DNA from 2 places in the Arthrobacter sp. genome. Region 1 is predicted to be linked to the other one. Evidence: riboswitches for the same ligand, from Rfam matches in the RefSeq annotation. Region 1 holds a riboswitch; the other holds the start of a gene.
What was found. Region 1 has a riboswitch for cyclic di-AMP ahead of RTN46_RS14885 (LysM peptidoglycan-binding domain-containing protein). Riboswitches for the same ligand answer to the same signal wherever they lie in the genome.
Positions count from the first base shown of each region.

Region 2: it holds a riboswitch for cyclic di-AMP, as region 1 does, so the genes downstream of both, RTN46_RS01140 (NlpC/P60 family protein) here and RTN46_RS14885 (LysM peptidoglycan-binding domain-containing protein) in region 1, are expected to answer to the same signal.

Region 1 covers NZ_DALZXY010000104.1:982-9,488, reverse strand. The annotation lists partial or broken gene RTN46_RS14920 (glycerophosphoryl diester phosphodiesterase membrane domain-containing protein) at 1-426, opposite strand, end outside; gene RTN46_RS14915 (oxygenase MpaB family protein) at 430-1,290, opposite strand; gene RTN46_RS14910 (TetR/AcrR family transcriptional regulator) at 1,432-2,076, shown strand; gene RTN46_RS14905 (DNA alkylation repair protein) at 2,106-3,197, opposite strand; gene RTN46_RS14900 (hypothetical protein) at 3,276-3,518, opposite strand; gene RTN46_RS14895 (hypothetical protein) at 3,837-4,259, shown strand; gene RTN46_RS14890 (MBL fold metallo-hydrolase) at 4,256-4,918, opposite strand; cyclic di-AMP (ydaO/yuaA leader) riboswitch at 5,262-5,412, shown strand; gene RTN46_RS14885 (LysM peptidoglycan-binding domain-containing protein) at 5,416-6,309, shown strand; gene RTN46_RS14880 (CarD family transcriptional regulator) at 6,511-7,176, shown strand; partial or broken gene RTN46_RS14875 (ATP-dependent helicase C-terminal domain-containing protein) at 7,260-8,507, opposite strand, start outside.
Region 2 covers NZ_DALZXY010000003.1:42,961-65,695, reverse strand. The annotation lists gene RTN46_RS01215 (hypothetical protein) at 1-765, opposite strand, end outside; gene RTN46_RS01210 (hypothetical protein) at 758-1,213, opposite strand; gene RTN46_RS01205 (hypothetical protein) at 1,200-1,649, opposite strand; gene RTN46_RS01200 (hypothetical protein) at 1,719-2,168, opposite strand; gene RTN46_RS01195 (hypothetical protein) at 2,144-3,352, opposite strand; gene RTN46_RS01190 (DUF6507 family protein) at 3,349-3,708, opposite strand; gene RTN46_RS01185 (DNA repair helicase XPB) at 3,887-5,533, opposite strand; gene RTN46_RS01180 (helicase-associated domain-containing protein) at 5,526-7,961, opposite strand; gene RTN46_RS01175 (hypothetical protein) at 8,002-8,319, opposite strand; gene RTN46_RS01170 (cold shock domain-containing protein) at 8,577-8,960, shown strand; gene RTN46_RS01165 (DUF3027 domain-containing protein) at 8,976-9,563, shown strand; gene RTN46_RS01160 (MFS transporter) at 9,618-10,886, shown strand; gene serC (phosphoserine transaminase) at 10,938-12,065, opposite strand; gene RTN46_RS01150 (metal-dependent transcriptional regulator) at 12,294-12,992, shown strand; cyclic di-AMP (ydaO/yuaA leader) riboswitch at 13,079-13,291, shown strand; gene RTN46_RS01145 (M23 family metallopeptidase) at 13,295-14,077, shown strand; cyclic di-AMP (ydaO/yuaA leader) riboswitch at 14,172-14,360, shown strand; gene RTN46_RS01140 (NlpC/P60 family protein) at 14,365-15,159, shown strand; gene RTN46_RS01135 (NlpC/P60 family protein) at 15,193-15,975, shown strand; gene RTN46_RS01130 (HNH endonuclease) at 16,216-16,713, shown strand; gene RTN46_RS01125 (NTP transferase domain-containing protein) at 16,713-17,360, shown strand; gene RTN46_RS01120 (DUF6457 domain-containing protein) at 17,401-17,688, shown strand; gene RTN46_RS01115 (molybdopterin molybdotransferase MoeA) at 17,685-18,977, shown strand; gene RTN46_RS01110 (FdhF/YdeP family oxidoreductase) at 18,928-21,279, opposite strand; gene fdhD (formate dehydrogenase accessory sulfurtransferase FdhD) at 21,356-22,231, shown strand; gene RTN46_RS01100 (ATP-binding protein) at 22,228-22,735, opposite strand, start outside.

The DNA.
Region 1 (8,507 bases):
GAGCACCGGAAGGAGCTCCCGTGCCAGGGCCGCCGGCCTCAGGGTCAGGCCGGCGCGGACCCTGGCGGCTGCCAGGACCAGGAGCGCCAGCTGGAGGGAAACACCCAGCACAGCCAGTACGCAAAGCCCGGCGATCCAGGCCACTGACCCGCCGTTGCCCAGTACGGAAACCAACGCTGCGGAATCCACGGCGTGCAGCCCTGCCGCAGCCAATGCCTCCGTGAACATCCAGCGGATAACCGGCGAGAACAACAGCAGCAGCACAGCCTGGGTGGCCGCGTAAAGTGCCAGCAGACGCCAGCCTCCCAGCCGCAGCGTCATCCAGCCGGCCCGCAGCAGGCCCGGTACCAGGGTGCGGAAGCGGAGGTTATCGGGCCGCGCCTTTGGCGGCCGGACCCGGTTCTCCGGCATCGGGGCCTTCACCATGCCTCAGGCCTCCGCACGGTTGCGGACCTTTCGGTATGGATGGGTGTCGACCTTGGTCGTCAGGTCGGTGATGACATTTTCATAGGAGTGGTTCCGGCGTGCAGCGGCCATCATGCCCTTTGTGGTCTTTGCAGCGCTGCGCAGGTTCATCGGCCGGCCGGCCACCCCGTAGAGCAAAAGCGCCCAGTCCGGCAGCAGGGACAGGATGCCGTCCTGAATGACGATTCCGGTCCAGACCTTCACTGGATTGCCCTTCAGGGACGGTTTGCGGATTGCCTGGCTGACTTCGGCGGCCGGCAGGCACAGGGCCATCCAGTGGCGCTGCCCGTTGATGTAGTCCTCCAGGGCGCGGCGGGTGGCGGGCAGCCGTGCAGGGTCTATCCCGACGAGTTCCGCTGAGATGTGCTGCTCCAGGACAAACCGGTCCTGCTCCTCAGGGGTCAGCCTGGGCCCAAAGGCGTCAGCTGCGCGGAGCACGGCAAAGACCAGCGTGTTGTGGGTCCAGTCCATCCAGCTTTCCGTTTCGGCGCGCAGCGTTTCGCCGGTCGCGGGGTCCTGCCAGGTCGCGTGTTTGTGCATGCCTCGGACGGAGCGGGCAGCGGCGTCCGCGTGTGCCTTGTCTCCGAAGATGGTGGTGTCGATGTACTGGCCGGTCCGCTCCCCGCGGGCGGCTGCGTCTTCGCCCGTGACGCTGACCGCGGAAAACAGGCGCATCATGTTCGGGTTGAGCGCCTGCAGCAGCAGCGCGGCAATACCGCCGAGCTTCGACGAAGGATCGGCATAGAGCCGCCAGCTGACACTGTCCGGGCCGAAGTAGCCGTCGTCCTGTCTTGGCTGGTCTGTCGGCCGCGCGGTCACTGTCACGTCTTGCTCCTTGCTGGTAGGGAGCGAAGGCGTGCTCCACGAGCTGTGTTGCTCCGGTAGGCTGGTTTTTCCCGGGGGATCAAAAATGGACCAGGTCCAACTTTGGTCAGAGTATATAAGTTCGATCACAGAGGAGCCTTCATGATCGCGACACATTCCGGGTTGCGGGAGCGCAAGCGCCGCGCCACGGAAAACGCCATCGAAGAGGCAGCCGTCAGCCTGGCCGTGCAGCAGGGGCCGGAATCAGTAACCGTCGCCGAAATCTGTCGGCGCGCGGAGGTTTCACGGGGTACGTTCTTCAACTATTTCCCGAGCAGGGAAGCGGCAGTTTTCGGCCGCCCGATCCATCTGGTTACCGGAGCACCGGCGGACGGCGTACTGGAGCGGTACGCGGACAACCTTCCCCTGGCGGCATTCCATCTGACGATCACCTCGATTGGTCACGCGAACATGAACTCCGAGGTGGCGCGGGGGCGCCAGCAGCTCCTGGCAGGGCATCCCGAAGCGGGCAGAATCACGTCCGCTTCCCTCTCGCTGCTCCAGTCGCAGCTGGTGGCCGCGGTCCAGGATTGGCTGGAGCGTCACCCCGAACGGTGCTTGATCGGGCCGGAGAACGCCCGCCGGGAGGCACTGCTCACTATCGGTGCCGCTTCCGCGGCTGCGGTGGTGATGGCCGACGGCTGGCCGTCCCTCCAGGGTGATGTCCCCATGCGGGAGGAGACCTTCCTGGCGGCGCTGGAGGACCTTGGCCGCGTCGTAGGTGTTCGGCCACCTGAAACCAACTGAAGCCCCTGCCTCAGACGGACTGCCTGAGCTTAGACGGTTAGTTCAAACTCCAGGCGGCCATGGCGGATCCCGTTGACCTGCAGCTCCACGGCATGCACGCCCGGATAATGCTGGCGGGTAGTCATCTGCCGCAGGGCGTGGCGGGCCGAAACCTGGCGTGACTCCCCCGGGGCCAGTTCCAATACCGCAAGCTTGAAGACCTTCGGCGCCGTCGAACCGCGGGCTTTGACGTAGTGAACCACGTAGTCCACTGCCAGGCGTGCCTCAGCATCGCCGTCGTTAGTCAGGTCCGCACCGAACACAAGTTCCGACGGGAGCGTACGGCGCAGCATTGGGGCGGGTGCGTACGGACCCGTCACTGAAATATTTGCCGCATCAAAGCCCATTAGCGCCAGCGCGCCCGGGTGGCCCTTTTTCACCAGTGTGCGCAGGCCGTGCCGGATAACCCAGGAGCTGCCCGGTGTGCCGGTGGCCTGCCACCGGCCCGCGGTTTCCACCACCTGCTCGGGAGCATGGCGGGCGAGGTCATTGAGATGGTTCGCGGCTGAGCGGCGGACATACTCGGATGGGTCGTTATGGAGTGCGTCGAGGATGGGAAGTGTGGCCTCCGGCCTGGCAAGCAGCGCCGGAACCCGGATTGCCCACGGCAGGTAAGGGCGGGTACCTTCACTCGCGAGCCGCCGCACGTGCGGATCCGGGTGGCCGGTCCACGGCAGGATTCGCTCTAGGGCCCGCCCGGGATCAGCCTCGAGCAGGCGCCGAATGGCGAATTCGCTGGTCAGTCGGGGTGTCAGTTCGGCAAGCAGGTCGAGGGCGTCATCGAACGCTGCACCGGCCCCCTCCTGGAGCGCCAGGGTGGTCACAGACTCAGTCACAGGCCACAGGATCCAACCGGTGAGGACCGGATCTGCCAGAGCCAGCCGGTACGCGGAAGCGGCCACGGGATAGCTGCCGAAGGCCAGGACCAGCGCATCCGCCACCAGATCGGTGCGGGACCGGAGCGACAAGGGCGCCAGCCGGCCGCCGGTTTTCCGCAGCGGCTCCCAGCTGATTCCCGGAGCCGCGCCGGCGAGGATGCCGCTCAGCGCGGCTACCTCGGACGGGCCCAGCATGTCATCCATCGCGCCCACGGAGTTCCCTGTCTATAGTCCAGCGGCCGGCGGGTCCGCCGCCGACGCCTCATCCTACTGGAGCGGGGTCTAGTACTGGGTGTCCACGAAGCTGCCACGGGTGCGGGCAGCGCGGGGAGCCGCGTCAAACCGGGCCACATAGCTGTCGGCTCCACGGCCCGGCATTCCGTGGCCAGCCGTACCGGCGTAGCTGCCGCCGGTGGTTCCGGGAGCTGCCTGGGCGCGGTCGAAGACGGCAACGTAGCTTCCGCCCAGGGGGCTGGTCATGGCTGCGGCGGCGGTGGGTACTGACTGGTTTTTGGTTTTAAACAAGAGTTCTCTCCTGGGTCATGGGGTGGAAGCAACGTCCGGCAGCTGCGGCGCCGGTGCGGAAGCAACGTCCGGCAGCTGCGGTGCCGAAGAACCGGGGCGGCGCTGGGCAGCGCAGACCGCAGGACTTTCCAGTCCTGTGGTGATGTCTGGGGGCACCTTGTCAACGCCAGGTGCCGGCTGGCACCTGCGTTGAACCGCAGCGGGTTTTCCCGGCGCTGGGCCTCGGTGCCTGGCTAAGACGCTACCAGTTATTCTGAGTCATTCATAAAAGCAACCTGCTTCGCCGGGCAGTCACCGACCGGCGATAGAGTTGAATCCATGAGCAACACCCCCGCGCGGCCCCGCAGGTCTGTCTTCTTCCTAATTCCTATCGGCGCATTGGCGGGCATGGCCCTGGCCATCCTGAACTTCCAAGTGCTCTACGCAGCGTCAGTGGAGTCCCAGGAGCTGACGAGCTACATCCTCTGGACCCTGCTCGGCGGCGCGGCGCTGGGTGCATCATTTGCCTGCCCGGCCAGCGTGGTCTCATTCCTCAGCGCAGATTCAGGAAAGTCCCGGCGCTTTTGCGCAGTGGCCGCTGGCTTGGTCCTGGCAGTGTGCTGGCTCCTCTACGCGGCCGTCTCGGCGTCCGGAGGCACGCCGGTAACGGTGCTGCTGCCCGCGGCAGCGGTCGTAACGACGGCCGCCGGGGCCTGGTTCGCATGGTTCACAGCCCGGGCCACGGCGTCGGACCTGGATTAGTGAGATCCGCCGATCATCCTCGCCAGGGCATCGCTCGGTGAATCAACCTCCGCACCGTGGGCGAACAGGATGCGCTCAGGGCCAAGGGCAGCAAGCCGCTCCAGGGACTCCTCTGCCCGGCCGGAATCAGAGGTGAATGCCCCGGGTCCCCGGACCACCTCACCCTGGGCTACCGCAGCGGCATCCCCGATGAAGAGCGTCCCCGTTGCCTCATGGAAAAGCGAGATGTGTCCTGCCGTATGCCCCGGCGTGGCAAGCACCTCCAAGTCCTGGATCATGGCACCCTCACCGATGGGACTCACATGGCGCGGTGCCCGAATATCCGGAGAATCTGGCCCGCCTGCGTAGATCGCGGCCAGCGGGGCCCGCTCGGCAATAGCAAAAAGAGAACCGACATGGTCCATGTGCAGATGGGTCAGCACAATGTCGCGGACATCGGGCCACCCACCGCCCAATGCCTCAACCGCCGCACCGATACCCATCTCGGCGTCGGGCATTCCTGTGTCAATGACCACAATTCCGTCCGGCTGGGCTACGGCATAGCAACGCACATCCATAATCAGCTGGTGCGGGCCTGCGACGCCGGCAGGAATCACCACCTCGCGCACCACGCCCTGGACGGGAAGCCGCGCTCCGCGGCCACCGGGTTGTTCACTCATGGCCACCCTCCTTCGCTGGATATTGGCCCTTCAAGCGTATTCCCGCGGCGGCGCATCCGTCCCGGGCTTACGGAAAAAAAGCCTGCGTTTCCACCTGCCTCAGCGTCGGCTCCGGAGGCCAAAACTGACAGCACCGACGGCCTGCCGGGCTGCGGAAATGTTGCGGGATGGACGAAAGAAGACAGCCGCCTGTTTATTAGCACGGTGACGTGGCCTACACAACAGCAACACGGCGTCGTTACCGAATTGCAATCCATCTGTAATTCCATGTAGTGTCCTCGGCATGCCGCGATACGAAATGTGCGGCGTCCTTGGCTTGTTACCTAACTCTGCCGCTGGCCAAGGTCCCCTTTTGCAAAACGACGGCAGGGGCGGGGGACCCAATTTTTTGGATCCTTTGAATCCTTGGGGTTAAGCCGACCGGCCCAGGCCGGCGGCCGGGTGACTCCCATCCGAACCCGACAGCTCACCTCGCAGGTATTGGGAGAGGTAATTCCTTGTCTATCAATAACAACCGCGGACGCCACCGCGCCAATTCCACCATCTTGACGACTATCGCCCAGGTCTCACCGGTCAAGGCCCGCGCCTTCGGTGGAACCGCCGCTGCCGTCGTTGCCGGCTCCGGACTCATGTTCGGGATGGCTGCCCCGGCCCAGGCCGGCGTCGTCGCCAATGATGCCAACCCGGCACCCGTGGCTGCTGCCCCCGCCGCGGTCGTCGAAGCCCCGGCTGTCGAAGCCCCGGCCCCGGCCGTGGAGACCGCTTCCACCCACACCGTCGTCGCCGGTGACACGCTGGGCCAGATCGCCAGCACCTACGGTGTGAGCCTGGACAGTGTCTTCGCTCTCAATGGCCTCTCCATGGCCTCGATCATCTACCCGGGTGACGTCATCACCTATGCCGGCGCAGCTGCCATCCAGCCGGCCGCCGCGTACACGCCGGTGGAAAACTACGCCGCTCCGGTTGAAGCCGCTCCCGCAGCAGCTTCGTACACGGATCCGGGCGCCTATGCCGAACTCACCACGCTGAGCACCCCGGTTGCTCCGGCTGCTCCCGCCGCTGCAGTTTCCGGTGCGGGCGCAACCATGCTGAGCGCTGCCTACTCGCAGCTCGGCGCTGCCCAGGACTGCACCGTCCTGGTCGAGGTAGCCCTCCGTGCCGCCGGCCACTCGGTCGGAGACCTGGCCCCGGCCCAGCTCGCCGCCTACGGCACCCCGGTGTCTGATCCCCAGCCCGGCGACATGGTCTACTACGCCGACGGCGGCATGGGCTTTGCCCATATCGCTATCTACATCGGTGATGGACAGGCCATTCACAGTGGCTGGAACGGCAACCAGACCGTTATCCAGTCCGTCAACGTTGGCTCCGGCCCGGTCTACTACCGCGCATAACCCTTAATCCGGCGCGGCCATCCGGTCCGCAGGATGCACGAAAGCGCCCCGTCTGGAAACAGGCGGGGTGCTTTCGCATGCGCCACAGCAATTCCCATGAGCCCCACCCATAGGAACTGCCCGCCCGCAGGCGGGGAACATGGTCCCCAGACGTGAAATAATGAACTATGTCAGACCCGCGGCTCCCCGGCACCTTCACCCATGTGTGTGGTGCCGCAGCCGCGCTTCCGTCACTACTGTCACCGGAATCCGTGCACGTGGCGGGACGACCGTCCCACCGCTGGCCCTGCCCCGGGCAGCGGCTCACGGACGCCGGGTCCGGCTTCAACGCAGCCAGAGGGAAACACATTGACGTTTAACGTAGGTCAAACCGTAGTCCACCCCCATCACGGACCGGCCACCATCTGCCGGCTGTCCAGCAGGATGGTCCGCAGTGTAGAGACTGAGTACCTGGTGCTGGAAGTACATGCCAACAGGCTGGAGGTCTGGGTACCCACGGCGAAAGCCGAAGACGTTGGGCTGCGCCCGATTCTTGATTCACCGCAGCTGCAGGAACTCATGGAGGTCCTCCGGGCTGCCGCGGATACCGAGGAGTCCCAATGGTCGAGGCGCTTCAAGGAGAATACCGAGCTGCTCGCCAGCGGACGGATCGTTGACGTCGCGCGGGTGGTGCGTAATCTCACCATCCGCTCCCTGGACAAGGGACTCTCCCACGCAGAGCGGGATATGCTCCGGCACGCCCGCCGGCCACTGCTCACGGAGATCTCGCTCTCCCTCGGGGTCACCGAGGAGGAAGCATCCGCAGTGCTCGACGGCGTATGGGCCGCCGCGGACACGGCGTTGGCTGAACCGGCCCCCCAGCCCTGACCGTCCCCCAAGGCGCCGCCCTCCAACTGGTATCACCCGGTTGGAGGGCGGCGCATTGGCGTTGCTGCGGACGAGTTATGTCTTTATGTCTTGGCTTTGGTCCGTGCCGTTGCCCGCGCCGACCAGGGGTCTTCCGGCCAGGGGTGCTTCGGATACCGTCCGCGCATCTCCGCGCGCACCTGGTTGTAGGGCCCGGCCCAGAAGGACGCCAGATCGTCGGTGACGGCCAGCGGCCTGCCGGCCGGGGAGAGCAGGTGGAACAGCACCCGGACCCGGCCCTCGGCGAGCGTGGGAGACCCAGCCCAGCCAAAGCACTCCTGGAGCTTGACGGCGACCACCGGCCGGGCGCCGTCGTCGTCCAGCGCCGGATAAGCCACGGCTATCCTGTTGCCGCTGGGCACCTGCAGCCGTTCGGGTGCCAGCTCCTCCAACCGGGCTGCCTCCGGCCAGGGCAGCAGGCGGCGGAGCGGATCAATCAGGTTAATGCCCGAGGCTCGGGCACCCCCAGCCAGCGCATCCAGTTCCGGTCCGAGCCACTCATCGAGCCGGGCCAGCAGCGCCGGCTCGGAGACATCCGGCCAGGGCGCACCCAGTTCCCGGTGAAGCAGGGCAAGCCGCCGGCGTAACGCGTCCGCGGCCGGGGACCAGCCGATCACGTCCAGGCCCTGGACCTGCAGCGCCGCTGCCACGGCGGTCCTGCCCTGGGCAGCCGTCGCCCGGACCGGTGTGGAAGCAAGTTCAATGGCACCTAACCGCCGCTCCCGGCGCGCTGAGACCCGCCCACCGGCGAACTCCGCAGTGACCATTTCGGTAACCAGGTGGGACGCCGCTGCCTCGGCGGTTTCCGCCTGGAGCGGCGCGGCTGCCCGGATGACGGCGCCCGTGCCTGCTGCCGCCCGTCCCTGTGCCCGCGTCACATCCGCGACGGCGAGCCATTCGGAGCCCCTCAGCGGGCTGTCCGCCGGAAGTCCCGCCCGGGTTCCGGACGCCAGCAGGTACTGCTCCCCCGAAATCCCTGCCACCCGGCGGGCCACTCTGGCCGGGAAAGCCAGCGCAACGATGAATCCGGCCGATTCGTTGTCATCCAGCCGGTGGTCCAAGAGCGCGCCGGCCGCTCCGGGCTGCCCGGCAAACCGTTCAAGCCGCCGGACCTCCAGTGACCAGGGACGCGCGCCGGGATCTGTTCCGGAGCGGAGCCGGGCCAGCTGCCGGACCAGATCGGCTCCCGGAACCCGGAGATCGCTGGCCACCATGGCAGCCACTTCAGCAGCCACCCGGGCCCCGACGACCGGGGCGCCGTCCACCAGCGCCCGGGCCAGCGGCGGATCGAC
Region 2 (22,735 bases), on a different contig from region 1:
CTCCAGCGAGGCACGTTCCTCATCGACGGTGAGCAGGTGTAATCCGGCCCGGCCGGCATCCACGTAGCCCCACTCAGGGACTGCGCCGGCGGTGGTGGACTGCACCTGGACCCGCCAGATGAACCACGGCTCGCCCCACATCCGGACCCACGCCGGTTCTTCCGTGGGCGGCGGTTCATCCGGAGATGCGAGACGGCGGTCGAAGACCTCGGTCGGGAAATCCAAGACGCCCGAAGTCAAGGTCCAGGCGGGCCCAAGTCCCAGCCAGGAGGCCACCACCGGCGCCAGCTCAGCGAGCCCGACGAAATCCAGCTGGACCAGGGACTCGTAACGTTCGAGGCGGCCAGCGTCGAGTTCCGTGCGCGAGGGACCTGCGAGGATCAAGGCATCCTGGTCGTCCATCTGAATCTGCAGGGCGCTGGATCCCTGGGGGTGCAGGCAGTGAATGCTGACGGCGGCCTGCGTCGCGGTCAGTGGTGCGGTGACGGTGATTCCCTCCGGCGTCAGGCGTCCTGCGGCATCCATCAGCCCGGCCTCGACCAGGGCCGTAAGACCCGATTTCCGGCCGGCCCGCTGGAAACGTCCGACCTGGCCGCTCTCTGCCGCGGCATCCAACAGGTTTACGGCTTCACCATTCAGCCACGGTCCCCGTGAAATAAAGGGCTGCCGGGCCGACAGACCACCAAGCTCTTCAAGGTCCGCACCGAAAACAATGCTGGCGGCCTCGTCCAGGGCCGGCTCACGGTCCGGGACGATATCAACCATTGGAGGGCTCCTTCAGGATGGCCGAGAGCGCGATGGCGCCCAGGACCTCGTCGTAGGCGGTTAGCTGGTTGGCCGAACAGGAGGCGGTGACCGTCGCGGCCAGGCCGTTGCGGAGCAGCAGCAGCTGGCTGCAGTGGATCAACCCACCGGACCCCCGGTGCAGGTACTCGAGCCGGCGGGCGGCTTCCAGCTCGGGGACCGGGTCCACGGACAGCAGGTAGGGGTCTGTGAGGGACGTGAGCAATGAGGCCATAACAACAGTGCTCAGCTGGGTGACGGTGCCGGGAAATGCGAACGTCGTCACGGTCACATTCGGGCGAAAACCGCCCTCCTCCATCCACTTCGTGACCGGGGCTGCCACCACCAGTTCCGCGTCCAGGCGGGGGATGACCTCCCAATCGGACGGGCGTTCAAGCGCTACGTTGGCGCTGCACTCAGCGACGAACATTCCCGCCCTTTCGCAGCCAGGTGAACGGGGAAGAGAACTCGGGTTTAAGGACTTCGTCTTTGTTGGCGCCGCGGTCGAGCCAGTCCTTGTACCACACGGGCAGCATAAAACGGGGAAGACGGAACAAGCAGGCGACGCCCAGGAGGGTTAGTGGCGCGAGGACATAGGACGTGTTCACTCCGTCAAACCAGTCAAGACCGAGTTCCTTGCAGACCACGAGGATGATGGTCCAGGCGATAGCAGGCAGCAGGTAAAAGCCCATGAAGCCGAAATAGCTGTGCTTGCCGAACTGATACATGTTCCTTCGGGCCGCCCAGCTGCGCCAGGTCCCGTTCATGGCCGCGACCCCGGTGATCACGCAATAGAGAATGATCGAAAGCCCAATTGCGCCGGCCAATAGTATCGCTAGTACGTCCATGACGTTGGACTCTCTCATCACAACAGATGGAGGGGTTCGTGTGTTTGAGGAGCGGACGGGCGTCCAAGCCCTGCGTTGGCGCCGCGCTCAGCGGCGAACACTGCTGCTCCTTCGCAGCCAGGAGAACGGGGAAGAGTACTCGGGTTTCCGGACTTCGTCCTTATCCGCACCACGGTCCAGCCAGTCCTTGTACCACGCGGGCAGCATAATCCGGGGGAGGCGGAAACAGCATGCGAATGCCACCATGAAAAGTGGGGTAATGGTGAGCGCCATAACTCCGTCGGTAATCCACTCAGCACCCAGTGCGATCAAGACGTTCAGCAGGATCGCCCCAATAATGACGGGCTGCAGGTAGAGTCCGAAGAATCCGAGGTAGTTCTGTTTGCCGAACTGATAAATACTTGTCTGGGCAGCCCATATGCGCCAGGTTCCTTTATAGGCCGCAATGCCGGAAATGAGCATGTAAGCGATTCCACCCACAGCCACTAGAACGAAAAGGATAGTCCCCGCTGTCACCATAGCTTCAGATTCTCCCATGTTTCCTTGAAGCCACCGGCCACAGCTTCAGCAAATCCTTTTTCCTTGATGTTCCGAGCGACATTTCCGATGCCTTCTCCGACGGCGCCGCCTATCCACCCGCCCACGGCAGCCCCGACAAGAGTTCCCACCACGGGGATGGGGATCAGGCTGCCGATTGAAGCGCCGATTGCGGTTCCTGCGATGTTGCCACCAATGGCACCACCGCCTTCGAAGGCGGCCGTGGCCGCCGCGTTGCCGACCCGCTCACCCATACCCATGTCAGGATGCTCCAGCTGGTCCTGGTTCCATTGTTCGGACCAGTTCTTGTAGACGGACAGTGCCCCGTCAACCACGCCCAGCCCATTTGCCGCCTTGTTCGCCCAGCGTGGCAGTTCCGGAGCAGCCACACCGTTTCCACCAGCGGTGGTCCGCCGCCGGGCTCCGGCAATCACCGGGTCCCGGAACACCGGCCGATGGATGGTCACCGCCCGGGCACCCAGCGGAGCGAGCATCGTCGCCATGAGGCTGCCGGCCGGGAGGTAGCGGTACGGCCGGCCATTCAAACGCAGGGTGACTGATCCGGGCACATTGAGCCGGCGCCTGTTGGAACCAGGGTCCAGGGCCACCCTAATAAGCCGAGGCCCGGGGTTTTGGTGGACTGAAAGGAACCCTTGGACCACCAAGCCGGTGTTGACTGCGGCGTAGGGCGACGTCGCGCCGCCGGGCAGCGTCCAGATCGACTGGTGCAGACCGGAGATAGCTGCAGCACAGGCGTCTTCGGCAGCCTGGAGGTCCGCCGCGATGGACCCTGACTCACGGGCGAGGCGCGCTTCCTCTGCCTGTGGGGCGGCTGCGCCTTCCTCTCCATCTTCTTCCGGCGGCCGGCAGGTATTGGCCTCCAGCGCCGCCACGAGGGCGTCGTAGCGGGGTCGAAGCGTGTCGACGGTGTCGGCGAAGGCTTCGAGGGCAGCCCGGATTGCTGCGGTGACGTCCGCGGTGGCGTCGGTGTAGGTGGCCGCTTTGTCCATGGCACCGTGGACGATGTCCTGCTCCGGGGCCTGGTAGCTGCCCTGGAGTCCTGTCCAGGTTGCAACCAAGTCCTGGCCGTAGCCCTTCGCACGGTTTCCGGATGCGTCCACCCGGGCGGCGTCCTCACGGATGGCACCTGTGTCGGGCAGAACCGGGAGATTTCCCGTGCTCATCGCCCGCCTCCTATGCTGTCCTCATTCGCGCCGGCAACCGGGGATTCGCCAGCCAGCCGATTGGCGTTGCCAGCCATCTCTTCGTCGCCGCGCACATAATGATCGACCGCATCGCTGGTCGAATTGCATGCATTGTCGCCGCGGATAGTGCCGCTGTTGAGCAGCGCGGACAAATACTCTTCATAGCATTCCGTGAGTGCCTGGAGGATTACGGGACTGTTGGAGGAGCCGGCCGCGGAGGTGACCGCATTCTGGAGCGTAGTCTCCTCGGTTTGCAGGTCTTCCACCGTGGCTCGCGCCTTTGCAATGACGCCACGGACTGTGGCGACCTGGATATCCCAGCCGTTAATCGTCATCTTCCCCCCTGGACGATGGAACAAATAAGTTCCATGCGCTGACGCACATCTGGCGAATGCCTAGACGAATATAGCGGAGGAAGCGGAAACAGCCCATGGGGAGAACTGCCCATGGGCTGTTCATGGCCTCGGGCACGGGCGGGGCCTGCGGCGGTACGGGACTGAGGCCCCGCACCGGCTAGACGGGTTTCCCGATGTCCGCCGCGTCCTGGATGGAATACGCGTAACCTTGCTCCGCAAGGAACCGCTGCCGCTTCGCCGCGAAGTCCTGGTCCAGGGTGTCGCGGGCGACGACGGTGTAGAAATGCGCTGCCCGGCCATCGGCCTTGGGCCGCAGCAGCCGCCCGAGCCGCTGCGCTTCCTCCTGGCGGGATCCGAAGGACCCGGAGACCTGGATGGCCACTGAGGCCTCAGGCAGGTCGATCGAGAAGTTCGCGACCTTGGAAACCACCAGGGTCTTCAGCTCTCCCTTGCGGAACAGATCGAAGAGCCGCTGGCGTTCCTTCACCGGAGTCTCGCCCTTGATGACCGGGGCATCCAACCGCTCAGCCAGCTCATCCAGCTGGTCGATGTACTGCCCGATCACCAGGATCTGGTCCCCCTCGTGGCGGTGGACCAGCTGCTCAACCACTTTGGATTTGGTTTCCGACGTCGAACACAGCCGGTACTTGTCGCCGTCCTCCGCCATGGCGTAGGCAACCCGCTCGTCCCGGGGCAGGTCCACCCGGACCTCGATGCAGTCGGCGGGCGCAATGTAGCCCTGCGCCTCGATATCCTTCCACGGCGCGTCATAGCGCTTGGGTCCGATCAGCGAGAACACCTCACCCTCTCGGCCGTCCTCCCGGACCAGGGTGGCGGTCAGGCCGAGCCGGCGGCGTGCCTGCAGGTCGGCAGTCATCCTGAAAATGGGAGCCGGCAGCAGATGGACCTCGTCATAAATGATCAGGCCCCAGTCATTGGCATCCAGCAGCTCCAGGTGCGGATACAGCCCGCCCCGCTTCAGCGTGAGCACCTGATAGGTGGCGATCGTAACCGGCCGGACTTCCTTCACCGCGCCGGAGTATTCACCGATCTCGTCCTCCGTGAGAGACGTCCGCTTCAGCAGCTCATCCTTCCACTGCCGGGCGGACACAGTGTTCGTCACCAGGATCAGAGTGGTGGTGGAGCTGGTCGCCATGGCGGCAGCGCCCACCAGCGTTTTTCCGGCTCCGCAGGGCAGGACAACGACGCCGGACCCGCCGGCCCAGAAGTTCTCCGTGGCCAGCTTCTGGTAGGGACGCAGCGCCCAGCCGTCCTCGTTAAGCAGGATGGGGTGGGGCGTTCCGTCAACGTAGCCGGCAAAGTCCTCCGCGGGCCAGCCGAGCTTGAGCAGCAGCTGCTTCAGCTGTCCCCGCATGGCGGACTGCACCACCACGGTTTCTCCGTCGATCCGCGGACCCAGCAGCGGCTGGATCTTCTTGGCGTGCAGCACTTCTTCAAGCACCGGGTAATCGTTGGTCCGCAGCACCAGTCCGTGCTGCGGGTCCTTCTCCAGCCGCAGGCGGCCGTACCGGGACATCGTGTCCTCGATGTCGATCAGCAGTGAGTGCGGTACCGGGAAACGGGAATAGGTCAGCAGCGTGTTCAGCACCTGCTCCGCATCCAGCCCGGCAGCCCGGGCGTTCCACAGTCCCAACGGCGTCAGCCGGTAGCTGTGGATGTGCTCGGGTGCCCGTTCCAGCTCCGCGAAGGCGGCAATCGCATGGCGCGCTTCGGTGGCTTGTTCGTGGTCCACTTCCAGCAGGATGGTCTTATCACTTTGGACAATCAAAGGTCCGTCAACCATGTGCTGGGCTGCCCTCCACTATTTCCACGTCCATTATCCGATGTATTGACACTACGCGCTCAACGTCCCGGCGCGGGTCGAAGACCCGTACGCGGCCTTCGCCCACTGACAGGGGAACAAAGATCTCCTGCCGCTCATTCCCCTGGCTGTCCACCACGCCCATGCGCACTGAGCTCTTGGTTCGGATGGCCGTGCGCAGGGTTTCCAAGCCCACCAGCGGCATGGACTCATCATGTTTCGGTGCTCCGGCGGGGCCGCGGCCGCGCAGGGCTGCGAGCTGGGCCTCAAGGTCCGCTTCGCTCAGTTCCCACTGGTTCACCCGGACCCGGGAGGACGACGCCGCGGGGACCGGCGGGCGGGCGTGGGAGCCGTTGGCTTCGCGGGCCTGGCCCTCCATCACCGGGGCATAGCCCAGGTCACGGATCGCCAGGGCGAGCTCCTGGGGGGTGGCCGCCGAGGCGATGACGGTGGGCGCGATCCGGGTGAGGCCAAGCGTTGCGGAACGCGGGTCGGCCATCAGGGCGTTCAACCCCGTTTCGTCATCACTGCGCAGGTAGCTCCGCGCCGCCCCGATGCGCAGGCGGCCGTGCCGTGAGGCGGTGTCTTCCACCAGGTAACGCAGCGGCTGGGGGACCTCGGTAGCGGAGTAGTGCGCAAGGAACTCAAGGATCGAGGCCGCATCCAAGTCAGCGTCCAGTGCCCGCCGGATCGAGTCCGCGGAGAAACGGTAGATTGCTGCCGGGCCCTGGCCTTCCGGGGTGGAGATCAGCGCCAGCTCGCGCGCCACGGCCGGATCCAGGTAGCCGGGCGCGACGGCGGTGAGGTCCGCCTGCAGCAGGAAGGAACTGAGCGGCTCGGGCAGCGCTTCACGCAACCTGCCAGTCGCCCGCTCAAAGTCGGATGCGGCAACGGCCTCCCCAAGTTCGGTGAGGGCTCCGGAGCCAATCAGGCCGAGTTGCGCTGCCTCCTTCAGGATCCCCGGAACGAGGCGGGCAAACCGCCGCTGAAGCCGCGGCTGGTGCCAGGTGAGGGCGCTGACCAGGTCCTCGGCGTCGAACGCGCCGGTATGCGCCTCCTGATCCACGCCGGCGGCCGTCAGGGCAGCGAGCATTTCCAAGGCGCGGCGCCGCACCAGCGGAGCGTCCGGACGGGAGAGTTCCCCGGCGAGGGCATTCAGGGATCCTCCGCCGGGCAATGGGCCGCCCACCAGCGAAGGCGCCCTGTCCGCTTCCAGCCAGGCCTCCACCAACCGGCGCCACTGCAGCTCGCGGTCCAGGGTTAGCCAGTCGGTCTCCGCCGTTCCCCAGCGGGCCGTGGCTGCGTCCAGTACCAGGAGGCCAGAGAGCGCAGCCAGCTCCAGCAGCCAGGCGGTTGCGCCGATGTCCAGCCGCAGCGCTTCGGAAACCCGGCGGACCTCCCGGACCCCAACCCCGCCTGAGCGCAGGGTGCCCACAGGCGCGGTTGCGGCCAGGGCCAGGAGCTCGGTGATCAGGCGAAGTGTCTCGGCAACGGCTCCGAACGCGGCGTTGTCCCTCAGTGTGTTGGGCACGGCGCGGGGCACCGGGGTTACGGGGTCCAGCTGGAAATCGGAGACGATCACGTGGCCGCGCGAAGCTTGGCCCACCGGCCGGGGGAGCTCCACATGCAGTGCGTCCAGCGGCACCAGCAGGCCGTGCGCCACGAGCCATTCCACCGGAGTCGGTGACGGGTTGTCGAGGACGGCTCGGCTGATGGCGGCCTTCTTCGGGATGGTCCCCACCGGGGAGTACTTGAAGCGTCGAAGCAGATCGCCGGTCTGCGGCGGTGCGTCAGCCAGCATTGCCTCCCATCCGGCCGGATCGGAGACCAGATGGTGCAGGGAGTGGGCAGCGGTGGACGGGGTGTCGGCCATTTCGATGGGAAGGCCGCGTTGGCGCAGGCCTTCGACGATTCCGACCAGGCGCTGGCCGAACTCCGGTTGCTGCGCTGCCAGCGTGGAGTACGGCCGGCCGAGCCCTGCGGGGTAGGCACCGAGGGCTTCACCGAGCACGGAGACGGGCAGGTAGAACCGGCGCCCGGCGTCGGCCTTGGGAGCGCCAGGATGCGGTGTGGCCCGGCGCAGGAGGGCGAGGCTGTGCAGGTAGCCCAGTATCCCGTCCAGCGCTTTGATGGTGGAGCCGGCAATGGCGGCCTTAAGCCAGGACGCCGTGGTGCTCAGGTGCGAATCCTCGTTGGTTGTCAGGTCCAGTGCTTCCAAAACCTGTAACTGCGGGGCCGTGAGTTTTTCCAGGGCGCGTTGTACGCTGATGCGGGTTGACGCGCGGGCCGCGAGGGCCTGGAAATCCGGTACCGGCGGGAGGACCAAATCCGGCCGGGCGGTCAGGAGCTCACGCAGCTGTTCGTCACTGCGCGCTGCTAGGTCTTCAGCCAAGGCTCGGATCGCGGACATCGTCCAATACGTTACCCGAGTGGGACCAAAAACAAACGGGTCAGCCGCGCCGCCGGTGCACGATTGAGTCAATTACCAGCCCAGCCATCAGGAGGAACGCGGCCGGCAGGGCATAGAACGCACCGGCTGCGAAGCCGGGCCAGATACTCTCGCCCTGAAGCGCTGTCAGTAGGAGGGCACTAAGGCTCACGACACCTGCCGCGGCCAGCACACCGGCGAGGACTGTCAAAACGAGCCGTGCCGGAGAGCGCCGGGTTCGGGGTGGGGTGCCCGGCCCGATGCTTCCTGCAGCGTTTCCGAAGGTGGGTTCGGCAGGATGTCCGGCGGTTTTTCCGGTGTTGGGGAGGCGGGGGTCCATGGGAATAAACGCTAGCAGCTAAAAATCCACGCCGAGAAAGCGCTCTCCGGAGGCAGAATCCGGGGCACAGGATATTCTAAAGGGAACAGACTTCCCCGTAGTATCTCTGAAGGTGCCCGGCTGCAACGGCAGGGACGTGCAGTATTTTGTAACCAGTATTGATGCAGCACGGGACGCATCGCAGATGCAGTAAGAACGGCTACGACAACGTGCGGGCGATAGCGCCGCATCCATTATCTAAGAACGAGGTAAGCGAAGTGCCCATCGGCAAGGTCAAGTGGTTCGACACTGGTAAGGGATTCGGATTCCTGGCCACTGACGACGGCCAGGAAGTTTTCCTGCATGCCTCAGCGCTTCCCGCCGGTGTGAGCGAGGTGAAGCCCGGAACACGCATGGAGTTTGGTGTGGCCGACGGACGCCGCGGCCCCCAGGCGCTCTCCGCCCGGATCCTCGAGGCTCCGCCGTCGGTGGCTAAGGCCACACGCAAGCCTGCGGATGATATGGCTGTGATTACGGAAGACCTTATTAAACTGTTGGATGGGATTTCCAACGGCCTGCGCCGCGGCAGGTACCCGGAGAAGAAGCTAGCAACCAAGGTCGCCGCGGTACTGCGGGCCGTCGCCGACGACCTTGACGCATAGGAGCAGATTCTCCGAGTGAACACCAACGACACGACCATCCCAGAAGAACAGCCCAACAAACCTGCGGCACGGAAGGCGCTCCGCCGTCCGTCCAAGCCGGATGCCGTGCTGGCTGCTGCCGTGGAGAGCGCGCGGGCAGGCCTGCTGGAGGTTGTGCCCGAGGCGCAGATCGGCGACTACATCGGCGCGTTCCCCGAAGCGGACCGTCTGGTAACCCACCGGTTCCAGGCCAACCGTCCGGGCTACGGTGGCTGGCAGTGGTTCGCCACCTTGGCACGTGTTCCCCGCGGCAAGGTGGCCACGGTCTGCGAGGTAGGACTGCTGCCTTCGGAGGACTCGGTCCTGGCCCCGGAGTGGGTCCCCTGGTCCGAGCGGATCCGTCCGGAAGAGGCCGCTGCGGAGGCTGCCGAGGCCGCGGAGGCGGAGGCCGGCTCGCAGTCCGCGGACGCGCCGAAAAACGAGAACGCCGGTTCCGGAGCGGAACCGGCGCAGCAGGACGAGGAGCAAGCGGGTCCTGAGGACGTAGCCGCCCAGGCGGACGCTGAAGCTCCGGATGCAGAACGGGACGGCGCACCGAAGACTGTGTCGATGGAGGACGAATAACTGGTGAGTGTTTGGAACGCGGTTCATCATCCCGGAAGGGAGGGGTGAACCTAAATGTTCCGTTCACTCCGTATCTTCAACTACCGCATCTGGTTCGTTGGGGCACTCGTCTCCAACATTGGCACCTGGATGCAGCGCACCGCCCAGGACTGGCTGGTCTATGACATCCTGACCGAGCAGGACGCAGCCGCCATGGGTATTGTCATGGCGCTGCAGCTTGGGCCACAGCTGCTCCTGGCGCCCTGGGCCGGACTCATCGCAGACACCTATAACCGCCGCAAGGTCCTCCTGACGACCCAGATCGCGATGGCTGCCCTGGGCGCCGGGCTGGGCCTGCTGGTGCTTTCCGGGCAGGCGCATCTCTGGCATGTCTACGCCTTCGCCCTCGCACTGGGCGTGGTTTCGGCGATCGACGCCCCGGCGCGCCAGAGCTTCGTTTCAGAGGTGGTCAGCGAAGAGAACCTGCCCAACGCCGTCGCCCTTAACAGTGCTTCCTTTAACGGTGCCCGGATGATCGGTCCGGCTGTCGCAGGCCTGCTGACCGTGGCCGTCGGTCCGGGCTGGGTCTTCCTGATCAACACGGTCACCTTCGCCGCCATGATCCTGGCGCTGCTGAAGATGCGGTCGGGTGAACTCCGGGTCCTGCCCAAGGCTCCGGCGGGGAAGGGGCGGATCCGTGCCGGACTGAAATACGTGCGGTACCGCCCGGACCTGATCATGGTGCTGGTGGCCATCTTCATCGTGGGGACGTTCGGGCTGAACTTCGCCGTCTATATCGCGGCGATGGCCCGGACCGAGTTCGGACAGGACGCCGGGATCTTCGGCCTGCTCAACTCGATCATGGCCATTGGCTCGGTCGCCGGTGCACTGCTCTCGGCGCGGAGGGACAAGCCGAGGCTGCGGTTTATCTTCGGTGCCGCGGGTGCGTTCGGCTTCTCCTGTGCGGTGGCAGCGCTCTCACCCACCCTGTGGATCTTCGCGCTCTCGCTCATCCCAACCGGACTTTTCGCCCTCACCCTGATGACCAGCGCCAACGCCTATGTGCAGACGACGACGACGCCCGTTATGCGCGGGCGGGTGATGGCCCTGTACTTCGCGATCTTTATGGGCGGCACGCCGCTGGGTGCCCCGATCGTCGGATGGGTCTCCAACTCCTTCGGCCCGCGGTGGAGCCTGGGGGTCGCAGCGGCGTCGGGGCTCATCACAGCCGTCATTGGCCTGGTGTGGGCCTGGCGCTCCCACCATCTGCGGGTGCACTACGACCGCACCGTGCGCCGCCGCCTCGTCGTCACGACCCGGGACACAGAACAGGACCCTAAGTAGCACTTAGGGTCCTGTCCGGTGCCGCCGGCGGCGGGACGAACGCCCGGGTGGCTACGAGTGTTCGATCACGTAGTCGATGCACCGCAGCAGCGCGCTGACGTCCTCCGGCTCGATCGCCACGAAGGTGGCAATGCGCAGCTGGTTGCGGCCGAGCTTGCGGTACGGCTCCACATCCACGACGCCGTTGGCGCGCAGGGTCTTGGCGATCGCCGCGGCGTCGATCGAGTCATCAAAGTCGATCGTGGCGATGACGTTGGACCGGTCTTCGGGGCGGGTAACGAACGGGGACGCGACCGCTGAAGCTTCGGCCCAGGAATAGATCCGGTTGGCCGAGTCTGCCGTGCGTGCGGCGGCGAAGGACAGCCCGCCGTTTTCGTTGAGCCACTCGACCTGGGAGTTCAGGGTCACCAGTGTGGAGAGTGAAGGCGTGTTGTACGTCTGGTTCAGGCGCGAGTTATCGATCGCCGTCTGCAGATTCAGGAAGTCGGGAATCCAGCGGTCCGATGCGTTGATCCGGGCGGCGCGTTCTATCGCAGCCGGGGAGAACATTCCAAGCCACAGGCCGCCGTCGGAGGCAAAGTTCTTCTGCGGAGCGAAGTAGTAGACATCTGCCTCCGCGAGGTCGACGTCGAGGCCGCCTGCAGCGGAGGTCGCATCGACCAGGACCAGGGAGCCTTCATCTGCACCCGCCACACGCCGGACCGGAGCTGCAACGCCCGTGGAGGTCTCATTCTGCGGCCAGGCATAGACATCCACGCCGGCTTCGGCGCGGGGATCGGGGCGGGTGCCCGGCTCGGCCTTGAGAATGCTTGATTCGGCCAGGAACGGTGCCTTGTTCGTCGCGGCGGCGAACTTGGAGCCAAACTCGCCGAAGGACAGGTGCTGCGCCTTGTTTTCCACGAGGCCGAAGGACGCGATGTCCCAGAACGCCGTCGAGCCGCCCACACCCAGTACAACTTCGTACCCTTCGGGCGCGGAGAAGAAGGAGGAGAGCCCCTCGCGGATAGACCCAACCAGATTCCGGACCGGAGCCTGGCGGTGGGAGGTGCCCAGCAGCTTGGCACCTGCCTGCGAAAGCGCCTCGATCTGCTCGGGGCGAACCTTGGAAGGACCGGCACCGAAACGCCCATCCTGGGGAAGAAGTTCTGCGGGGATCGTAACTGTGGCGGTTTCGCCCATTTTTGTTTGCTCCAAGCGGGTTGGCAGGGTGCTGAAGATACTCCTCTATTCTGCACCCCGGCCCCGTACTGGACGTATTTGTGAACGGGAGTTGGCGACCAGTCCGGGGCGGGCACAATTGCCCCGGGATTGGCGCCATGGGCTAACGTGGAAACGAACCTGCGGCGCGGTCTGCACCGCTGAGGTTCTACACCCTTTCTTCCGCACGAATTCTAGGAGCGGCTGGTCATGACGGACCTCATCGACACAACTGAGATGTATCTTCGAACCATCCTTGAACTCGAAGAGGAGAACATCGTGGCCCTGCGGGCGCGCATCGCCGAGCGCCTGCGCCATTCCGGCCCGACGGTGTCGCAGACCATTGGACGGATGGAGCGGGACGGCCTGGTGGTGGTTGCGGGAACCCGGCAGCTGGAACTGACCGAGCTGGGCCGGCGCCGTGCCACGGAAGTGATGCGCAAACACCGTCTGGCCGAGCGCCTGCTGGCCGACGTGATCGGGCTGGACTGGGCCTATGTCCATGACGAGGCCTGCCGCTGGGAACACGTAATGAGCGAACGGGTCGAGCGGCGGCTTTACGACCTTTTGGGCCGCCCCACAGAGTCGCCGTACGGCAACCCCATCCCGGGGCTCGAGGCCCTGGGCGGAACAACCGCAGCGGCTCCGGCTGCCGGCTACATGGACCTGGTCTCCGCAGTCGGTGCGGCCGAACCCGGAACCCAGATGAACCTGCTCCGGCTGGCCGAACCGATCCAGGTGGACCCCGAACTGCTGGCGCAGCTGGACGAGGCCGGGTTGCGCCCGGGCGCCTCGATCACTGCCGAGGTGGCCGGGAGCTACATTTCGGTCCGCGTTCCGGGGATCGAGGGAGCCTTGGAACTGCCGGCGGAAGTGGCTGCGCACGTGTTCGTGTCCGGCCAGGCCTAGTCCTTTCATCCACGCGGGTAACGGAATGGTATCTTTTGGGATTTTTCCCCTATAGTGACTTCTGACTACAGCAACAACACCGCTAACCGGTCCGACAGCCGAACCCTGCCACTGGACCGCAGGTGCAACCGTTCGCAGGCAGGGGCGGAGGACCCATCAAGCGGCAGTCTCACTGCCTTGGGGTGAAGCCTCCGAGCAGCGCAGGATCGTCCGCAAACCGCGGATTCCCCTGGGCGTCGTGGGCCGAGTTCTCTACTCGAATCCGACAGCTAACTTCGCAGGCTTTGTAGAGAGGGAACCACTTGTCGAAGCATGCCGCTTCGGGCAGGCGCAGGGCCGAGACTACGGCCGCTCCACTGCGTCCACGCACCGCCGCACGGTCCACTGCCGCCCCGTCAGCTGGACGGCGCCGGGCTGAACCCGTCCGCCGCCCGCTGGGAGGCTCTGCCCAGAAATTCGCCATCACCGCCGCCGCCTCCGGGCTGGTGTTGACCGTTGCCCTGCCAACGACGGCAGCGGCGGTGGATCCCGTACTGCCCCCGGAGGCAACGGCAGCGCCGGCCCCGGTTTCGGCTGATCCCAACGCCACGCTGGAGTTCGACCGAGCCGCCCTGACGAGCAAATTCGATCCGGACGCGAAACTTCAGGGACTCACTGTTGCCGGCACAGATGTCACGCCTGCGGCTGCCAAGGGCACCCTTGCCACTCCGCTGGATTCCGAACTGGTGGAGACCTCCTCCTTCGGATACCGGGTAAGCCCGATCACCGGCACCGCAGGCGAACTGCATACCGGCCAGGACTTCGCCGCAACGTGCGGCACGGAAGTCACGGCGGCCGCCAGCGGCACGGTCAAGTCCGCCGGGTGGCACCCGTACGGCGGTGGAAACCGCGTGGTGATCGATCACGGTAACGGCGTGGAAACCACCTACAACCACCTCTCGGCCATCAGCGTGTCTGTGGGCGACGAACTCGAGCGCGGCCACCTGGTGGGCGCCAGCGGCACCACCGGCGCCTCAACCGGCTGCCACCTGCATTTCGAGGTAATGGTCAACGGCACTCATGTCGACCCCCTCGGCTGGTTGTGACCGCTCCAACACCCTTTCGTGACCTGAGCGTGACATTTCCTTGATGTTGTTATATTCTCGTCACCGTGCCTGATTGGCCAAAGATCAGACACTCTCAGACAGTTCGCCGAGCTCTGCCACTGTTCGAGATCCGTTCGCAAAAATCGCATGGCAGAGGCGGGGGAACCAATTTCGGGTTTCGCAAGAAGCCCTAGGGGTTAAGTTGCCGGACTTAGCAGTCCAGCAACCGGGTGACTCCCATCCGAATCCGACAGCTCACCTCGCAGGCGTTGGGAGAGGCAAAAACTGTGTCAACAATCACTTCTGGCCGCCATCGTGCTGCCCACGTCCAATCCAGCCCGCTTACGGCGCTCTCGAAGGCCGTAACCGCTAACGCAGGGAACGTCGGCCGCCAGGCCGCAGTCGTCGTCGCAGCTTCCGGACTTGTTCTGGCTGCAGGCATGCCGGCTCAGGCAGCATCGGTTTCCACCGACCGCCAGGCCCTTGAAGCAACCCCTCTCAACGTTGTGACCTCCAACGGGACCGTTACGGTCTCCGAGCAGGCACCCTACGATCTTCCGGTTGCACCCCTGGCCGGCTCGCTCTCCGGAGCCGAAACCCGCGCCCAGATCGCTGCTGCCGAACTTGCTGCCGCCGAAGAGGCTGCCGAAGCCGCTGCCGCCCAGCAGGAAGCTTTCGCTGCCCAGCAGGCCGCCGCCGCACCGGCACCGGCCTCCACCGGCGTCACCACTGCCTCTTCCGCACCTGCAGCACCGGCACCTGAAGTTAGCGCCAGCGGCGTTGCAGCCGGCCTCGTTGCCTCCGCCTACTCGCAGATCGGCGTTGCCCAGGACTGCACCGCCATGGTCGAGAAGGCCCTGCGCTCCGTCGGCAAGTCCGTCGGTGACCTCGCCCCGGGTCAGTTCTTCGCCTACGGCGCCGTAGTCGGCTCGCCCCAGGCCGGAGACCTCGTCATCACCGGTGGCCACGTGGCCATCTACGTCGGTAACGGCCAGGTCATCAGCGGTGGCCTCAACGGTATGAACACCGGCCTCCACTCCCTGTCCGACCTTCCCGGTGCAAGCTTCGTCCGCGTCAGCTGACGCCTAGTTGCCTGATAAACGGAGCACACCCTTATGACCTCGACTATTGAGCGCGCCCGTCACCGTGCGCCGGTCCAGCGCACAAGTTCACTGACCGCGCTGGCCGACGCCGTTACCTCCAATGCCGGAACAGTTGGCCGCCAGGCTGCCGTGATCGCGGCTGCCTCCGGCCTGGTGCTGAGCACCGGTATCGCTGCCAACGCGGCCGGACCGGAAATCTCCCGCGATGTGCAGACCAGCAAGCTGGATCTGTCCTCCATCCCGCTGCAGGTACCCACGGACGCGGTTGGTCCTGAGCTCACGTTCGCGCCGGTACCCGGCGTGATCGTGGCTGAAGCACCTGCCACGCCCGATGTTACGGTTCAGTCCCAGGAAATCAGCCCCGAGGCTGAAGCTCCCGCCCAGGCCGGAACTGCCCAGGCCGGAACCGCCCAGGCAGGGACAGCTGCTGCTGCACCCACCCACACGGCTCCGCCTGCCTCCTCCGGCACCGCCGCGACGATCGCAGCCGCTGCATACGCCCAGCTCGGCGTTATGCAGGACTGCACCATGCTCGCTACCAACGCTCTTGCAGCGGCTGGCATCAACTACCACGGATGGCCGGCGGGTTACCTCTCCCTCGGCCGCACCGTAAGTGCAGCCGAAGCAATTCCCGGCGACCTGATCTACTACGCCGACGGCGGCATGGGCATGGCCCACATCGCTGTGTACGTGGGCAACGGACAGGCCGTCCACGGTGGCTTCTTCGGCAACCAGACCGTCGTTGCTCCTGCCGAGCTTGGCTCGGGCGGCGTGTACATCCGCGTTGGCGGCTAGCAGCAAAACCAGAACCTGACACAGTTCGCCAAAGGACCTTCCCCCATGGGGGAAGGTCCTTTGTTGTTTCCGCCCTGCTTATGCCGGAGACTGCAGCGGATTCCCAGCTGTGGATTCGCGCCGCTTAAATGGCGGGAATTGCCCCTCCCGGCTTACTCTTGCATGAAGATTCGAAGTACCGCGGTGTAACGGTGGACTTATTCTTTTGCCGGACCTGCGGGAAGGCGTAGAGGAACGTGCATGCGAACCCTGGTTCTGAATGCGGGCTACGAGCCGCTGGCCGTCGTGACCTTCCGGCGCGCGCTGGTGCTTGTGCTGACCGGGAAGGCCAGCGTGCTGGCGGAGACGGGTGAACCTGTGGTTAGCCCCGCCGACGTCTTTGCGCGGCCATCTGTCATTCTGCTAAACCACTACGTCAAGATTCCCTACCGGGAAGGAACCATTGCCACCCGCCGGGGGGTCTTGCGGCGGGACGCACATTCCTGCGCCTACTGCGGCAAGCAGGCCTCCACGGTGGATCATGTGGTTCCAAAATCCCGCGGGGGCGAGGACAGCTGGGAGAATCTGGTCGCTTGCTGCCTGCGCTGCAACAACAATAAAGGGGACACAACGTTGAACCAGCTCGGCTGGAAGCTCCGGTTTACCCCTCGGCCGCCAAGCGGCGCCCGCTGGCAGATCCGGGAACTTGAGCAGCCGGCCGCCCAATGGAGTCCGTTCCTCGGGGACACGGCTGCCTGATGGACCTCGAACCGGAACAGTTGCCCGCTTTCAATGCGGTTGTGCTCGCTGGCGGGCGGTCTTCCCGGCTGGACGGGGTACCCAAGGCTGGCCTGCTCTACAACGGGCAGACCTTGCTGGAGCGGACGCTGGAGGCCGTCAGCCACGCCGGCTGCGTGGCGGTTGCTGGTCCCGCGGAGCTGGAAGCCTTCCTGCCTCGGGAACGTAGTTTTATGGTCCGCGAAGACCCTCCCTTTTCCGGCCCGGCAGCCGCCGTCGGCGCCGCCCTAAGTGCCCTCTACGGCGAAGGCCAGACGGCGGACGGCAGCCGGGCACGGCCATGGACCCTGGTGCTGGCCTGCGATATGCCGGCATCGGCGGGTGCCGTCCGGGCACTTCTTTCCGAGGCAGCCAGCGACCCGGCGCAGTCCGTTATGGCGCGGGACAGCAGCGGAGCCCTCCAGCCGCTGGCCGCGCTCTACCGAACCGCGGATCTGCTGCGCGCGGTGAATGGACAGCCAGACGGGCTGGAAAATCTATCAATGTTCCGCCTCCTTGCTAGGGTGCAGTGGAGAGAGGTTGCCGTACCGGAGGGAAGCACCGCTGATGTGGACACCTGGGCTGATGCCGGAAAGTGGGGGATCAGGCCAGGCAACCGCACTGCCTGAGTCCCCTGACGGTCCCGCAGCGACGCCTAACGAAGGAGCCATGATGGGAAGCCAACAGCAAACACTCGAGGCCTGGACGCAGCAGCTGCTGCGGAGCCTGGAATTGGAGGGAACCGCAGTTGATATTGACGCGGTCCTGGACCTGGCGGCGGCGGCAGCCCACAATGTTGTCCGTCCGGCGGCACCGCTGACGACTTTCGTTGCAGGGCTGGCGGCAGGACTGGCCGCGGGCAGCGGGCAGGCAGACGAAAACCTCGCCATGCGGGCCGCCATCCGGGCAGCTCACCGGGAATGTGAGGCCGCAGCGGCTCCGGAGGCGGGCAAATGAACGGGCCGGTGCCGGTGATTCTGCCCCTGCAGCCCAACACATCCTGGGAACAGGCCCGTAAGGCGGCGTATGCCGCGGCACGGCCGCTGCCGTTTGAGACGGTGCCCCTCGCTGAAGCACTGGGCCAAACCTTGGCGGAGGATGCCGTCGCCCTCCAACCAGTGCCGCACTATGCGTCCTCTGCCATGGACGGCTGGGCCGTGGCTGGCGCCGCGCCCTGGACGATCGTCTCTGCGGAGGAACCAGAACAGGAACGCTGGCAGATCCATAAGGAGTCCGGCCGCCGGCCGCTGCAGCCCGGCGAAGCCGTGCCCATCCTTACCGGCGGCCTGATGCCTGTGGGCGGAGAAGCCGTTCTCCGGTCGGAGAACGCCCTGCTGAGCGAGGGTGACCCGGCGACGCTGGTCCCGGGACCCACCGCACGAAGCGATGAACCGCGTCCGGGAGAACACATTCGGCCGGCTGGCGAGGAGGCAGCGGCGGGGGAGACCGCCATCGCAGCCGGGACCGTCCTGAACCCGGCGCACATCGCACTGGCCGCCGTCTGCGGCCATGACACCCTGCCCGTGCTGCGTGCCCCGCGCGTATCCCTGCTGCTCACGGGTGACGAAGTCATCGAAGCCGGACTGCCCGATTCGGGCCAGGTTCGGGACACCTTCGGACCGCAGCTGCCGCAGCTGATCGGCATGCTGGGTGGACGTGTCGACTCGGTCTACCGCCTGGCAGACCGGCTGGAGGACGTGATCGCCGCCCTCAGTACCGACGCCATCGATGAAGCGTCACTTGCGATGTCCTCCGGGGACGTGCTGGTGACCACCGGAGGCACAGGAACCTCCTCTGCAGACCACCTGCGGCGCGCACTGAGCGCCGTCGACGCTGAACTGCTGATCGACGGAATTGCCATGCGCCCCGGGCATCCCACCCTGCTGGCACGCCTGCCGGATGGACGGTTTGTCGTGGCCCTGCCGGGGAACCCTCTCGCAGCCATGATGGCGGTCTTCACCGTGCTCCAGCCGCTGCTGGACGGCCTTCGGGGCGCGGAATTCGCCAAGGAGCGCCATGTCCTGGCGGGCGTCGACATCGATCCGATGCCCGGCCGGACCCGACTGGTTCCAAGCCGGATCCAGGACGGGCGCTCCGTGCCCTCGCAGTACTACCGCTCGGGAATGCTGCGGGGACTGGCCGACGCCGACGCCGTGATGGTGATCCCCGAAGCCGGCTGCACCGCGGACGAAGCCGTCACTGCGCTGCCGCTGCCATGGCGCGTGCGGCAGGCTCCAACCGGATAATCACCGATTTGGAGGTTGGGGTGCCGCTGACATCGGCAACGGAGTCCAGCGGCACCAGCACGTTCGCCTCGGGGAAGTAGGCGGCGGCGCACCCTGCCGTGGTGTTGTAGGCAACGGCCCGGAAATTCTCCGCCCGGCGCTCCACCCCGTCGTCGTACTCTGAAATCATGTCCACCTGGTCGCCGTCCTGCAGCCCGGCTGCCGCCAGGTCAGCTGCGTTGACGAACACCACGCGCCGCCCGCCGTAGATGCCTCGGTAGCGGTCGTCCTTGGCGTAAACCGTGGTGTTGTACTGGTCATGCGAACGCAGGGTCTGCAGGATCAGCCGGCCTTCTGGGACTTTCGGATACTGCAGTTCATTGTCCGTGAAACGCGCCTTGCCGGTCGCCGTGGCAAAATTCCGCCCGTCCCGCGGTCCGTTGGGGAGCACGAATCCGCCGCCGCCGAATTTAATCTTTGCTTCGAACCCCTCAAAACCGGGAATCACGTTTTCAATATGCCGACGGATGAGGGAGTAGTCGGCGCGCGCACCGATCCAGTCCAGTTTCGGTGCGTTTTCCCGGAATGGTGCCTGGGAACCGGTGAAAAGCCGTTCCGCGAGCTCGCACACAATGGCAATCTCCGAGCGGACCTGCGGCCCGGGCGGGTCCAGCCGGCCCTGGGAAGCATGAACGGCGCTCATGGAGTCTTCCACCGTGACGCGCTGGTCGCCTCCGGCCTGTGTGTCCCTGTCGGTGCGCCCCAGGGCAGGCAGGATCAACGCACGGCGCCCATGCACCAGATGGGACTTGTTCAGCTTCGTTGAGACTTGGACAGTCAGTTTGGTGTTGCGCAGCGCCTGCTCGGTGACGGCGGAGTCCGGCGTCGCACGGATGAAGTTACCGCCCATGGCCATAAACACCCGTACTTTTGAGTCACGCATCGCCCGGATCGCGTTGACCGTATCGAAACCATCGGGGCGGGGGGACGCGAACTCGAATTCGGCGTCGAGCCGGTCATGGAAGGCCTGGGGCATCCGCTCGAAAATTCCCATGGTGCGGTCGCCCTGGACATTTGAGTGCCCGCGGACCGGGCAGACCCCCGCGCCCGGGCGTCCCACGTTGCCCTGGAGCAGGAGAACGTTGACGACGTCGCGCAGCATCGGCACCGAGTGCTTGTGCTGGGTGAGGCCCATGGCCCAGCAGACAACCGTGGACTTCGCCGCGATCATGCGCGCACCGGCGGCTTCGATCTGGGCCCGGGTCAGGCCGCTGGCGAGGCAGATCTCATCCCAGGAGGCCTTCCGAAGCGTGGCGAGATAGGCATCCAGGCCGTCCGTGTAGGCAGCGATGAAGGAGTGGTCGAACACGTTTCCATGCTCTTCTTCCTGCTCCAGCAGGAACTTGCCCAGCCCCTGGAAGAGAGCCTGGTCCCCGCCGAGGCGGATCTGCAGGAAGTCATCGGCCAGCTGGGTGCCGCCACCGAACTTAGTGCCGAGCATGCCCGACGCCGTCTGCGGGTTATCGAACCGGAGCAGGCCTGCTTCGGGCAGCGGGTTTACCGCGATGATCACCGCACCGTTCTTCTTGGCGCGTTCCAGGGCGGTGAGCATGCGCGGGTGGTTGGTGCCGGGGTTCTGCCCGGCCACGATGATCAGCTCCGAGCCCTGGACGTCGTCCAGGCTCACTGTTCCCTTGCCGATTCCGAGCGTTTCGGTCAGCGCCGAGCCCGAGGACTCATGGCACATGTTGGAGCAGTCGGGCAGGTTGTTGGTGCCGATGCCGCGCACCATCAGCTGGTACAGGAAGGCAGCCTCGTTGGAGGTCCGTCCGGAAGTGTAGAAAACGGACTGGTCAGGGGAATCCATGGCCGCCAGCTCCTCGACAATGATGTCGTAGGCGCCCTCCCAGCTGATCGGACGGTAGTGGCTGGCGCCGGCGTCGAGCACCATGGGGTGGGTGAGCCGGCCCTGCTGCCCAAGCCAGTAGTCATCCTTCTCCAGCATTTCGGCCACCGAGTGTTCGGCGAAGAATTCCGGGGGCACCCGGCGTTTGGTGGCTTCCTCCGCCACGGCCTTGGCACCGTTTTCGCAGAACTCAGCTGCATGCCGTTTGTCGCCTTCCGGCCAGGCACATCCGGGGCAGTCAAAGCCCTTCTTCTGGTTTACGTGCAGCAGAGTCTGCGCGCTGCGCAGAGGCCCCATCTGGTCGAAAGAGAGGCGGATGGAATTGATGACCGCGGGCAGGCCAACCGCATGCGTCTTCGGCTCACCGACCCGTAGTTCGGTTTCGTCGATTCCGTTCTTCGGAGCCTTGCTTGGCATAGCCACCACGTCCTTGTGCAGGAAATCACCTAGTCTGAAGTCAGGCCAGTCTAAGACTTTATTGAGGAGCGATGGGATGGGACGTGTTTCACGGCGTGCCCGAATTACACGGTTCCGCACGGACGGAACCATCAGCCGGCGTGATGACATGCTGGCGGGTGAGGAACCGCTGGAGATCCGTTTCGAGGGGCGTTCCTTCACGGTGACCATGCGCACTCCGGGCGACGACTTTGACCTGGTGGCCGGGTTCCTGGTCTCTGAAGGAGTTATCTGGGAGGCCGGCCAGCTCATCAGCCTGCGGTACTGCGCCGGGGTGGATGAAGACGGGCAGCAGACCTTCAACGTGGTTGATGTTCAGCTGCGCCCCGGAACCCCGCTCCCGGACACCGGCATGGAGCGGCATGTCTATACCTCCAGCTCCTGCGGCATCTGCGGAACGGCTTCCATTGAGGCTGTCCGCAAGTCCTCACACTTCGATGTCGCCTCCGACGGGGTGCGGGTTCCCCTGGAGGTGCTGGCCTCGCTTCCGGATAAGCTCCGCGAACAACAGGCGCTTTTTGAGAAGACCGGAGGCGTGCACGCTGCGGGCCTGTTCACCGCCGAGGGGGAGCTGCTCTGCCTGCGGGAGGACGTGGGACGGCACAACGCGGTGGACAAGGTGGTGGGGTGGGCGCTGCGCGCAGGGCTGCTCCCGCTGCGCGGTACCGTGCTCCAGGTGTCCGGCCGGGCTTCTTTTGAACTTGTTCAAAAAGCGCAGCTGGCCGGTATTCCCGTGCTGGCCGCCGTCTCCGCACCGTCCGCACTGTCCGTGGAATTGGCCCAGGATGCCGGTATGACGCTGGTGGGCTTCAGCCGGGGCACATCGCTGAACTGCTATTGCTTCCCAGAGCGGATCGAAGCGAAGGCAGCGGCTGTCGCCGGGGCGAGCAGCGGAGCGGGCACGGGAGCCTAAGAGCTGGGGAGCAGGACCTCGACGCAGGTGCCCTCGCCCACGGTGGAGCTGATTGAGAGCTCTCCACCGTGCTGGTGGACCATGTCCTGGACGATTGCCAGACCCAGTCCGGTGCCCGGAATCGCTGCAGCTGTGGCGTTTGAGGCACGGAAAAACCGGCTGAACAGCTTGGGCTGGTCCTCTGCCGGGATGCCGATGCCGGTGTCCTGGACGCGGACGCGGACCATGGGAGCGGCACCGGCCTCGCCCGGGAGCGGATCAGCCTGGATCCGGACGGACCCATTTGGTGGGGTGAACTTCACCGCGTTGGAGACCAGATTGGTGAAGACCCGCTCAAGCTGTTCCCTGTCCCCGTCCAGCCGAAGACCGGCTTCCGCTGCGTCCAGGGTGAGGCTGATGTTCCGGCTCGCCGCCGCCGGGGTCAGCGACGCGAGGACCTGTTCCAACAGATCCGCCAGGAGAATTTCCTCCACGTCCAAGCGGGTTTCTTCCGCATCGGTGCGG